DNA from 2 places in the Acetatifactor sp. genome. Region 1 is predicted to be linked to the other one. Evidence: predicted binding sites of a transcription regulator. Region 1 holds the regulator's gene; the other holds the start of a gene.

Region 1 (4,853 bases):
TGTCTGCCTCCTCAAATCGGATTTTTCGTTGATTTCATTGTATCATATTGTTGATATAAAGTCTACGAAAATTCAGGTGGTTGGAAGCGTAGAACAGGGCAGATAGCAGATGTTCTTTTAGATTGCCTTACAAAGAATGGGAAATCCCGGCTTATCTTGCCAGGATTTCCCATTCTTCATATAAGGCTTCCAGCTGTGCATCCACCTGTTCCTGTTCCTTCGTAAGCTCCATAAGCTTTGCGGCCTGGGTGCCCAGGGAAGGGTCGGAAAGCTGTGCGCGCAGTCGCCCAAGCTGCTCTTCCAGTGCAGCAATTTTTTCCTCACATTTTTTTAAATCGTTTTCCTTTTTCCGAATCCGGGCCTGCTCCTCCTTTTGGGCCTTCCAGTCCTGCTTTGCCTCGGAAGAGGAAGGGGCCAAAGAGGGGGCAGAAGCGTCAGCAGGAGCAAAGGAAGCCATGACAGTATCTCTTTTTTCCAGATAATAATCATAATTTCCAATGTAATTGACAAACCGGCAGGCCGTGAGCTCTAAAATGCGGTGGGCGGTCTTGTTGATAAAATAACGGTCGTGGGAGACGTAGAGGACTGTGCCCTGATACTGGTTTAAGGCATCCTCCAAAATCTCCTTTGACATGATATCCAGATGATTGGTAGGCTCATCCAGAATCAGGAAATTGGCGTTGGAAAGCATCAGCTTTGCCAGAGATACCCGTCCCCGTTCTCCGCCGCTTAAATCTGCAATGCGCTTGAATACATCGTCCCCCGTAAAGAGAAAGGCGGCCAGCACATTGCGGATTTCTGTGTTGGAGAGATTAGGATACTCGTCGGAAATTTCCTCAAAAAGAGTTTTTTCACTGTGCAGCACATGATGCTCCTGATCGTAGTAACCGATCTCTACATTGGCGCCCAGACGGAAGGAGCCGCTGTCAGCAGGAAGCAGGCCGTTGAGTATTTTGAGCAGGGTGGTCTTTCCCGTGCCGTTATCTCCGATAATGGCTGTATGCTCCCCTTTTTTCAGTTCAAAGCTTACATCCTGAAACAGGGTGTGTCCATCGAAGCTTTTGCTTAAGCCCTCCACCGAAAGCACATCCTTTCCGCTTTCCCTGCGGGGAGTGAGGGTGAGCTTCATGTCTGCCCTTGCCTCTGTGGGCCGCTCGATCACGTCCATCTTATCCAGCAGCTTTTCCCGGCTTTCCGCCCGTTTGATGGATTTTTCCCGGTTGAAGGAGCGCAGCTTTTCGATGACGGCCTCCTGATGCTTGATTTCCCGCTGCTGATTCATGTAGGCATTCCAGGCCGCAGCCCTAAGCCTTTCCTTCTTTTCCGCGTAGGCAGAGTAGTTGCCGGAAAAGGTTGTGGACTTTGTCTGGTCGATCTCTATGATTTTTTGGGCAATGCGGTCCAAAAAGAAACGGTCGTGGGACACTACCAGCACAGCGCCCTTATAATTCATCAGATAGGTTTCCAGCCAGGAAATGGAATTCATGTCCAGATGGTTGGTGGGCTCGTCCAGAATAATCAAATCCGGCTTCTGTAAAAGCAGCCGTCCCAGGGCAACTCTGGTTTTCTGGCCTCCGGAGAGGGTGGAGACGGGCTTTGCAAATTCCTCTTCCTGAAAGCCAAGCCCCTTCAGCACACCAATAATCTCGCTTTTGTAGGAATAGCCGTTTTTGGTTTCAAAGGCATGGGTGAGAGCAGAGTACTCCCGCATCAGCTCCTCCAGCCGGCCATCGTCCGCAGATTTCATGCTTTCCTCACATTCCCGCATGCGCTCCTCCAGATCGATGAGCTCCTGCTTGACGGATAAAAGCTCCTCATAAATAGAACGGGAGGTGTCCGGCTCGCTGTTTTGGGCAAGATAACCCAACGTCTTGTCCTTAGAGAGCACTGCGCCACCCTGGTCGGGCTTAAGCTCGCCCACGATAATGCGCAGAAGCGTAGTTTTGCCCGCGCCGTTTATGCCTACGATGGCGGCCTTTTCATAATCTTCTATATGGAAGCTGATATTTTCCAACACTTTGTTTTCACCAAATGCCTTGGATATATTTTGACAGGAGAGTATCATAATTTATTCCTCCTCAACATTATCATAATATTTTACCTTGGAGAAATAATCCTGTCAATTCATTGACAAGTTTTTAACATTCGTCTATAATAATTTTATAAAATAGTTTGGAGGTAGTATCTTTGGAAGAAAAAGAAATTTCTCAAGCTGTCATCAGCCGTCTGCCAAGATATTTCCGTTATCTGGGAGAGCTTAAGGATGAAGGGGTTGAGCGGATATCCTCCCAGGAGTTAAGCGAGCTGATGAAGGTGACGGCATCCCAGATTCGGCAGGATTTTAATAATTTCGGCGGCTTTGGACAACAGGGCTATGGTTATAATGTGGAATATCTCTATAAGGAAATCGGCAAGATTCTCGGGCTGGATGAGAAGCACAACTTTATTATAATAGGAGCGGGAAATTTAGGACAGGCGTTGGGGAATTACCTGAATTTTGAGCGGAGAGGCTTTATTTTCCGGGGAATGTTTGACAAGAATCCAGCGCTTGTGGGCAAGGACGTGAGAGGGGTCAAGGTCATGCCCATGGAGGAGATGGAGCGCTTTGTCAGGGAGAACGACATCGATATCGCCGTGCTTACCATCCCCAAATCGGGTGCGGAGGAAGTGGCGGAGAGGCTTGTGGCAAATGGAATCCGGGCAATCTGGAATTTTGCCCATGTGGATTTGAATGTGCCGGAAGGAATTCAGGTGGAAAATGTGCATCTTTCCGACAGCTTGATGAAGCTATCCTATAATATCGGCCGTTATAAGCGGGAAAAGGATAAAGCATAGCAGGAGGAAGCTATGGGGAGCGAGGATAAAAAGGAAATTTTTTCAGGGGCCCTTCAAGGGAAAAAAATTCCAATATTGACGCTGGACAATAAATGGTACCGGCTGCTGGACGAGACTGGCAAGGCAGCTGCAGGAGAGCTGACAGAACACCTCAATGAGCTTTTGCGCAGACAGGGAAAGCTCAATACAGAGTCCAAGGAAATCAGAAAGCTGAAAAAGAAGCTGATGAGCGAGATTGTACCTATGGTAAATGAAGCAGAGCAAAGCGAAAATGCCGCCCTGGAGCAGAAAATAGAGGACAACAAGCGCCTGATTGCGGAGTGCAATGAAAAGCTGGCAAAATATCAGGACGAGATGCTTGAATTGCCTGGGGAGATTGACAAAGTCAATTTTCAACTGATGCTCTTTACCATGGAATGCTGTTATAGGACCATGAAGGAAAACAGAGCGGCCATTCAGGAGATTACGGACTGGGTGACTCAGGTCAGGATTGACTTAAAAAAGAATCTGATCCGCAGGCAGGAGATGGAGCAGCAGAATCAGGAAATCTATTCCTATATGCACGATGTGTTCGGAGCGGATGTGGTGGATTTATTTGATATGAGCATGTTTCCGGAGAATTCTTCGGAAAAATAGCAATGGGAAATACGCTTTGCGGGCTTCCTGGGTTGTGAATAAAAAGGATTGTTGCAGAACAGTCCTTTTTGTTTTATACTTGGAATGCGCAAAGGACAGCGCAGAAATGAGGCAAATATGAAATATCTGGTCACTGCAGAGGAAATGAAAGAATATGACCGCAATACCATAGAAAGAATCGGCATTCCGGGCATGGTGCTTATGGAGAGAGCGGCGCTTGCGGCACTTGGAGAAATCCGGAAGATTATGGAAAAATGTCAGGATCAGAGGAAAAGAGTGCTGATTCTTGCCGGGATGGGGAACAATGGCGGAGACGGACTTGCATTGGCCAGGCTTCTTGCAGAGGAGTCCTGGGAGGTGGAGGTATGGCATGTGGGAGAAAGAAAAAAGGCTTCTCCACAGTGGGAGAAGCAGTCTGCCATTCTGCAAAATTATCCTGTGAAAACAGGCAGCAAACCTCTCAGGGAGGAATATACTATTTTAATAGACGCATTATTCGGAGTAGGACTTTCCAGAGAGGTGACGGGAGAGTTCGCCCAGGCCATAGAAACCTTTAACAGCCTTTCGGGGTATAAGATAGCCCTGGACGTTCCAAGCGGCATTGATTCTGACACCGGACGGGTGCTGGGAACAGCCGTGAGGGCGGATATGACGGTGACCTTTGGATTTTTGAAAAGGGGGCTTGTGCTGTATCCGGGCTGTCTTTACTGCGGAGAGGTGAAAGTAGACGGCGTTGGAATCGGCGAAGCCAGTTTTTTTGGAAGGAAGCCGCAGATGTTTTGCTATGACGAAGCCGCAGAGAGCCTTCTGCCCCTTCGGGACCCGGCGGGCAATAAGGGCACCTTTGGCAAGGTGGTTTTGGCGGCGGGCAGCAGGAATATGGCGGGAGCCGCAGTGCTGGCTGCCAGGGCGGCCTACCGGATAGGCGCCGGTATGGTCAAGGTGATCACGCCAGAGGAAAACAGAGTGATTGTGCAGCAGCAGGTGCCGGAGGCTTTGCTTGGGAGCCCAAAGGAGCTTTTGCAGAGTCTTAAGTGGGCGGATGTGATTGCCGCCGGCCCCGGACTTTCCACTGGAAAGCAGGCCCTGGAGCTTTTGCGGAGCCTGATCTTTGAAAGCAGCCTTCCCCTGGTGCTGGACGCAGATGCCTTGAATCTGCTTTCTGAGGAGAACACATTTTTTCAGGAGCTGTCCAGACAGGGGGCGGCGGGCAGGAGGATGATTTTGACGCCTCATGTGGGAGAGCTTTCCAGACTTATGGGAAAAACGGTGCAGGAGCTTAAGGAAAATCTCCCTGATGCAGGAGTAAGGCTTGCAGAAAGGCTTCACGCCGTTTTAGTGGTAAAGGATGCCCGTACCTTTGTGTGCCGGGAAGATGGGAC
Region 2 (4,853 bases), on a different contig from region 1:
TTGCTTATTTTGCTCTTAGCAGTTTTTGAAGGGCTCCTTCACCTTTTCCTTATTTTTGTCTAAGAAAAACGCCATGCCATACCTCTGATCCTGGGTCTCAAAGCAGTCTCCAAAAAGCTTCTCCTCAATCACAAGAGCCTGATCCATATCCACGTCAAGGCCCTCATTGATTGCTTTTTTGCAGTTGCGCACCGCGATAGGCGCATTCTTTGCAATGCCTGCAGCCATCTTCTCCGCTGCGGGAAGCAGCTCCTCCTTCGGATACACCGCATTTACCAGGCCGATTCTGTAAGCCTCCTCCGCCTTAATGTTTCGCGCCGTATAAATCATCTGCTTTGCCATGCCGGCCCCCACCAGACGAGCCAGCCTCTGGGTTCCTCCAAAGCCAGGCGTGATTCCAAGTCCCACCTCAGGCTGTCCGAACACTGCGTTGTCGGAACAAATCCTGATGTCACAGCTCATGGAAAGCTCACAGCCGCCGCCCAGGGCAAAGCCGTTTACCGCTGCGATCACCGGGATAGGGAATGTCTCTATTTTGCGAAAAACATCATTTCCCTTCTTGCCGAAAGCCTCTCCCTGCGCCTTGGTCAGGGTGCTCATCTCGCCGATGTCCGCGCCTGCCACAAAGGACTTCTCTCCGGCGCCCGTGAGAATCAGCGCTCTTACCTCTTCTAAATTTACCATATCCAGGGTCTGGTCCAGCTCCTCCAGCACTGTGGAATTCAGCGCATTTAAAGCTTTTTCCCGGTTGATGGTGATAATGGCATAGCTGCCCTTCTGCTCATATAAAATATATTCCATGGTTCTCCTCATTTCTGCGCCGCTCTTAGCGCATTTAAAATTATAACGGCATGAAAAAAGTCGAAAAGGCATTTGCCTGCCTGTGCGCAGGACAAATGCTTTTCCGCCTTTATCGCAGGGTACTCCCCTGCCAGAGCCTTAATCTTCTATTTTAACAATGGTAGCACAGCCCATGCCGCCGCCGATGCACAGCGTAGCAAGACCCGTCTTTGCACCCTTTGCCTGCATCTCATGCAAAAGGGTCACAAGGATACGGCATCCGGACGCTCCCACAGGATGACCCAGCGCGATGGCGCCGCCGTTGGGATTGAGCTGTCTGTCCACATCAATGCCAAGGTCCTTGCCTACCGCAACAGACTGCGCTGCAAAGGCCTCATTTGCCTCGATGATGTCAAAGTCCTCAATCTTCATGCCGGTCTTTGCCATTACCTTCTTTGTTGCAGCCACGGGGCCGATTCCCATCACCTCAGGGCGAACGCCTGCAAGAGCGCCTGCCACAAAGGTTGCCATAGGCTTTACGCCAAGCTCCTTTGCCTTCTCTTCGCTCATCACTACGATAGCCGCAGCGCCGTCATTGATGCCGGAAGCGTTTCCTGCGGTGACAAAACCGCCCGGATTGATGGGACGAAGCTTTGCCAGGCCTTCCATGGTAGAGCCATGTCTGGGGCCTTCATCTGTATCAAAAACAATCGTTTCCTTTTTCTTCTTTACTTCAACGGGAACGATCTCTGCCTTGAACGCTCCGCTCTTCTGCGCCGCCTCTGCCTTCTGCTGGCTCTTTAAAGCAAACTCATCCAGCTCTTCACGGGTAAGTCCCCATTCCTCGCAGATATTGTCCGCCGTCTTTATCATATGATAATCATTGAATGCGTCCCACAGAGCATCCTTAATCATGGTGTCCACCAGGGTTGCATTGCCCATACGGTAACCATAACGGCCCTGAGGAATCGCATAGGGAGCCATGGACATGTTCTCCATTCCGCCGGCAACTACAATATCGGCATCTCCCGCCATAATCATCTGAGCCGCCTGGTTTACACAGTTCAAGCCGGAGCCGCACACTACATTCATGGTTACTGCAGGCACTTCAATGGGAAGTCCGGCTTTGATGGAAGCCTGACGGGCAACGTTCTGTCCCTGTCCCGCCTGGATTACACAGCCCATGTAAACCTGATCCACAGCCTCGGGGGCAACTCCCGCTCTCTTCAAAGCCTCTTTGATTACGATTGCGCCGAGCTCAACTACGGGAGTGGTGCTGAGCGTACCGCCCATTGTGCCGATAGCAGTACGGCAGGCACCCGCCAATACAACTTTCTTTGCCATTTGTTTTTCCTCCAATCAATGATTGTTATTTTTTTGTCATTTCCACTGTGCTTATTTTATCATAGGGTGGGTTCTTTTGCAATGCCTTTTGACAAAAAAATAACAGGCGCGGACCAAACTGTTATTTTGCTCAGCTCCCCGCCTGAAGCGCCTCCTCTACGCTCGGGTCGATAATGTCGTTTGTTCTGACCCATTCCTTGGTGCCCTCCACCTTCTGTGCAGGCTGCGTGTGCTTCGCCAAAAATCTTGTGAGCGCATAGAGATCGATCCAGATTTCATTATTTCCTTCCTTCTGGGATTCGTCAAAGATCAGCTGCAGTCCCCAGTGCAGATGTGTCACTTCTATGTTGTTTACATTTTCCGTGGTGCTGTACCCGGTATGTCCCATGTAGCCGATTACATCTCCCGCAGTGACAATGCTTCCCTCCTCCAGATTTTCTGCATAGGGGTAGTTTTGTCTTAAATGGGCGTAATAGTAGTAGCGTCTGCCGTCAAAGCTCCGGATACCGATACGCCAGCCGCCGTACTGGTTCCACCCTAACGCTTCCACATATCCGGACTCCACGGCCATGATGGGTGTACCCGTAAGTCCCATCATGTCATGCCCAAGATGTTTTCTCTTGTACCCGTAGCTGCGGCCCACCCCAAAATCATCATAATGGGAATAGTCAAAGCCGCGGGCCAGAGGGAAATATGCCTTCAAGCCATACCTGGACTGGTATTTCATTTCCCCGTTCTCATCCTCCATCTCCTCCTCATACTCCCCCACCATTCCCCCAAGTACTGCATCGTAGGCCTCGTGATAGTAGGAATAATATTTTAAGTCCCCGGTCAGCTCCTCAATACTGCATTCTCCCTCCGACAAGGCTTCCGCAGCCTTTTCCAGCACAGACAGCGCCTTACTGTCAAACTCTCCTCCTGTCTTTGCAGCCGTATAGGCCAAAAGCTCAATCCAATCCACCTCATGGGTCGTCCCATGAGTGTCCACGTCCCAGGCATAAGCCCGGCATAATGCCTCGTAAGATACTGTAAAGTCCACCCATTTTATATAATCCCCGTTGTCAGATTCCTGTGCCAATGCTTCCCCGGAAGTGGGATATATATTGTCCTCTTCCTTGGTTCTTAAAAAGATGATCAGGCCAGCCACCAGGATAATCCCAATGATTTCCAATGAAATGGCTTTTTTTATCACATTTTGAAAGGAGTGAAAAATGGTAATCCCCTCCGCGGCTTTTCTTAAGGAAAATATATGTTGACAGGTCTTTTCCTATTCTCCAAAATATTTTCTATTCATTAATACACTCTCAATTAATTGAATCTGCGTATACATTAAGGAAGAAGAGTACAATCCCTTCATTTTTTCCACGCTGTTATTTTTCATTGCCGCTTCAATAGCTGCGTTTGCCGCATACATATCTTCCAAGCTTTCCTGCACATTAAAGCGCCCTGGGCTGGTAGGCGCCGGAGGCCAACGCGAATCAGACACCCATGCACTGGCCAGGGCCCTCATAGCCCGTTCCAGATCCGCGTCAAGATTATCCAGTGTTTCCCCCAGCTGTCCCGCCACTTCCTTTATGCCATTAAAAATGAAAAGGCATACCGGATCCATAATGCGTGAATAGTCCGTGTTCGCCCATGCCTTTGCAGTTCCTCCATGCCAGGCCACTCCATTTTCAATACATTTTACATAGGGATTCTCTAACAGATTTCCTTCATCCAAAACCTCGCTCGGAGTAGCAAATTCATATCCGGCCTCCTTAGCCGCTTCCAAAATTTCCTGAAATCTATCTACACTTTTCGGTTCAGCTTCAAAAAATCTGGCTTCATTGAACTGCTTTACATAAAAATACGCACTGGAGCCTATGTATTCCGCATCTTCTGCATACGGCATTATGAAGCCTCCCGTCTCACATATCCTGTCCTTCCATTTTGCAAACATGGCTTTTATTTCTTTCATATTAATAGGCTCTTCTCTCATATCCTCCGTAGCTCCCATTAAATACCACAACAGCAGATTAGCCATGCAATCGCTTCGAAATATCATTTTCATGCCATTTGGAGCAATAGACGGATTTGTAATAAACTTTAAAAACTCCGGCTTATCCTGAATATATTCTTCAATTTTAAACAGATGATTTTTGTTGGAGTGTCCCTGCACATCGAATTTCAAATCTGTGGCCTTTCTTATTTCACCAAAGGAAAGGAAAAACGAATCTGCGTCCATAACCAGCGCTTTAATACCTGCTTCCTTATAAATCTCCAAAATATAGTCCGCCCAGCCGCATTCCGGATTCCACCCTATTTCAGGCCGCTTTCCCACGTACTTTTCCCAAACATCCAGGGAATGCTTCAAGGAATGGGCGCCTATCTCTTTGGGGACGTTGGCAAGCATAAAATGAATATAGGGGGAGGATACCGGCTCAACCTTTCCTTGTGCAATCAGCTCCTTTAATTTATTCAGACATCCGGGTGCTTTTTTGCCATTTCCTCTATGGTAATGCCGCTTGCTTCAAATGCGATTTTATAGTCTCCTTCCCTTATCAGATCAAACAGCTTTTCATAACAGTTTTCGATGACCCACAGTCTCCTTTCAGGGGGCAGCTGAGAATATTGAATATTTGCATGTGGCATAAATACAACTTTGGGTTTCATTAGGTTTACTCCTCACTATACATAAAATACTTATTTTACTCTGTTAAATATAAAACAATGACTTTCATTTACAAATG

The links. Region 1 encodes Rex, which represses fermentation and respiration genes when NADH is low (regulators of the CRP and FNR family bind a similar motif). Its sites were predicted from a motif close to ATTGTTAANTANTTAACAAT; they were not measured.
Region 2: AC1WIP_RS04795 (acetyl-CoA C-acetyltransferase) is a predicted target of Rex. The motif match lies at 2,146-2,165, and genes of this name have one in related genera.

Annotation. Positions count from the first base shown of each region.
Region 1 is NZ_CEWDFQ010000099.1:990-5,842, forward strand. Features, by position in the region: gene abc-f (ribosomal protection-like ABC-F family protein) at 152-2,065, opposite strand; gene AC1WIP_RS06695 (redox-sensing transcriptional repressor Rex) at 2,188-2,835, shown strand; gene AC1WIP_RS06700 (hypothetical protein) at 2,848-3,471, shown strand; gene AC1WIP_RS06705 (NAD(P)H-hydrate dehydratase) at 3,589-4,853, shown strand, end outside.
Region 2 is NZ_CEWDFQ010000061.1:1,584-6,436, reverse strand. Features, by position in the region: gene AC1WIP_RS04800 (enoyl-CoA hydratase-related protein) at 16-801, opposite strand; gene AC1WIP_RS04795 (acetyl-CoA C-acetyltransferase) at 940-2,124, opposite strand; gene AC1WIP_RS04790 (M23 family metallopeptidase) at 2,255-3,286, opposite strand; gene AC1WIP_RS04785 (glycoside hydrolase family 57) at 3,392-4,564, opposite strand; gene AC1WIP_RS04780 (hypothetical protein) at 4,582-4,776, opposite strand; gene AC1WIP_RS04775 (alpha-galactosidase) at 4,807-4,853, opposite strand, start outside.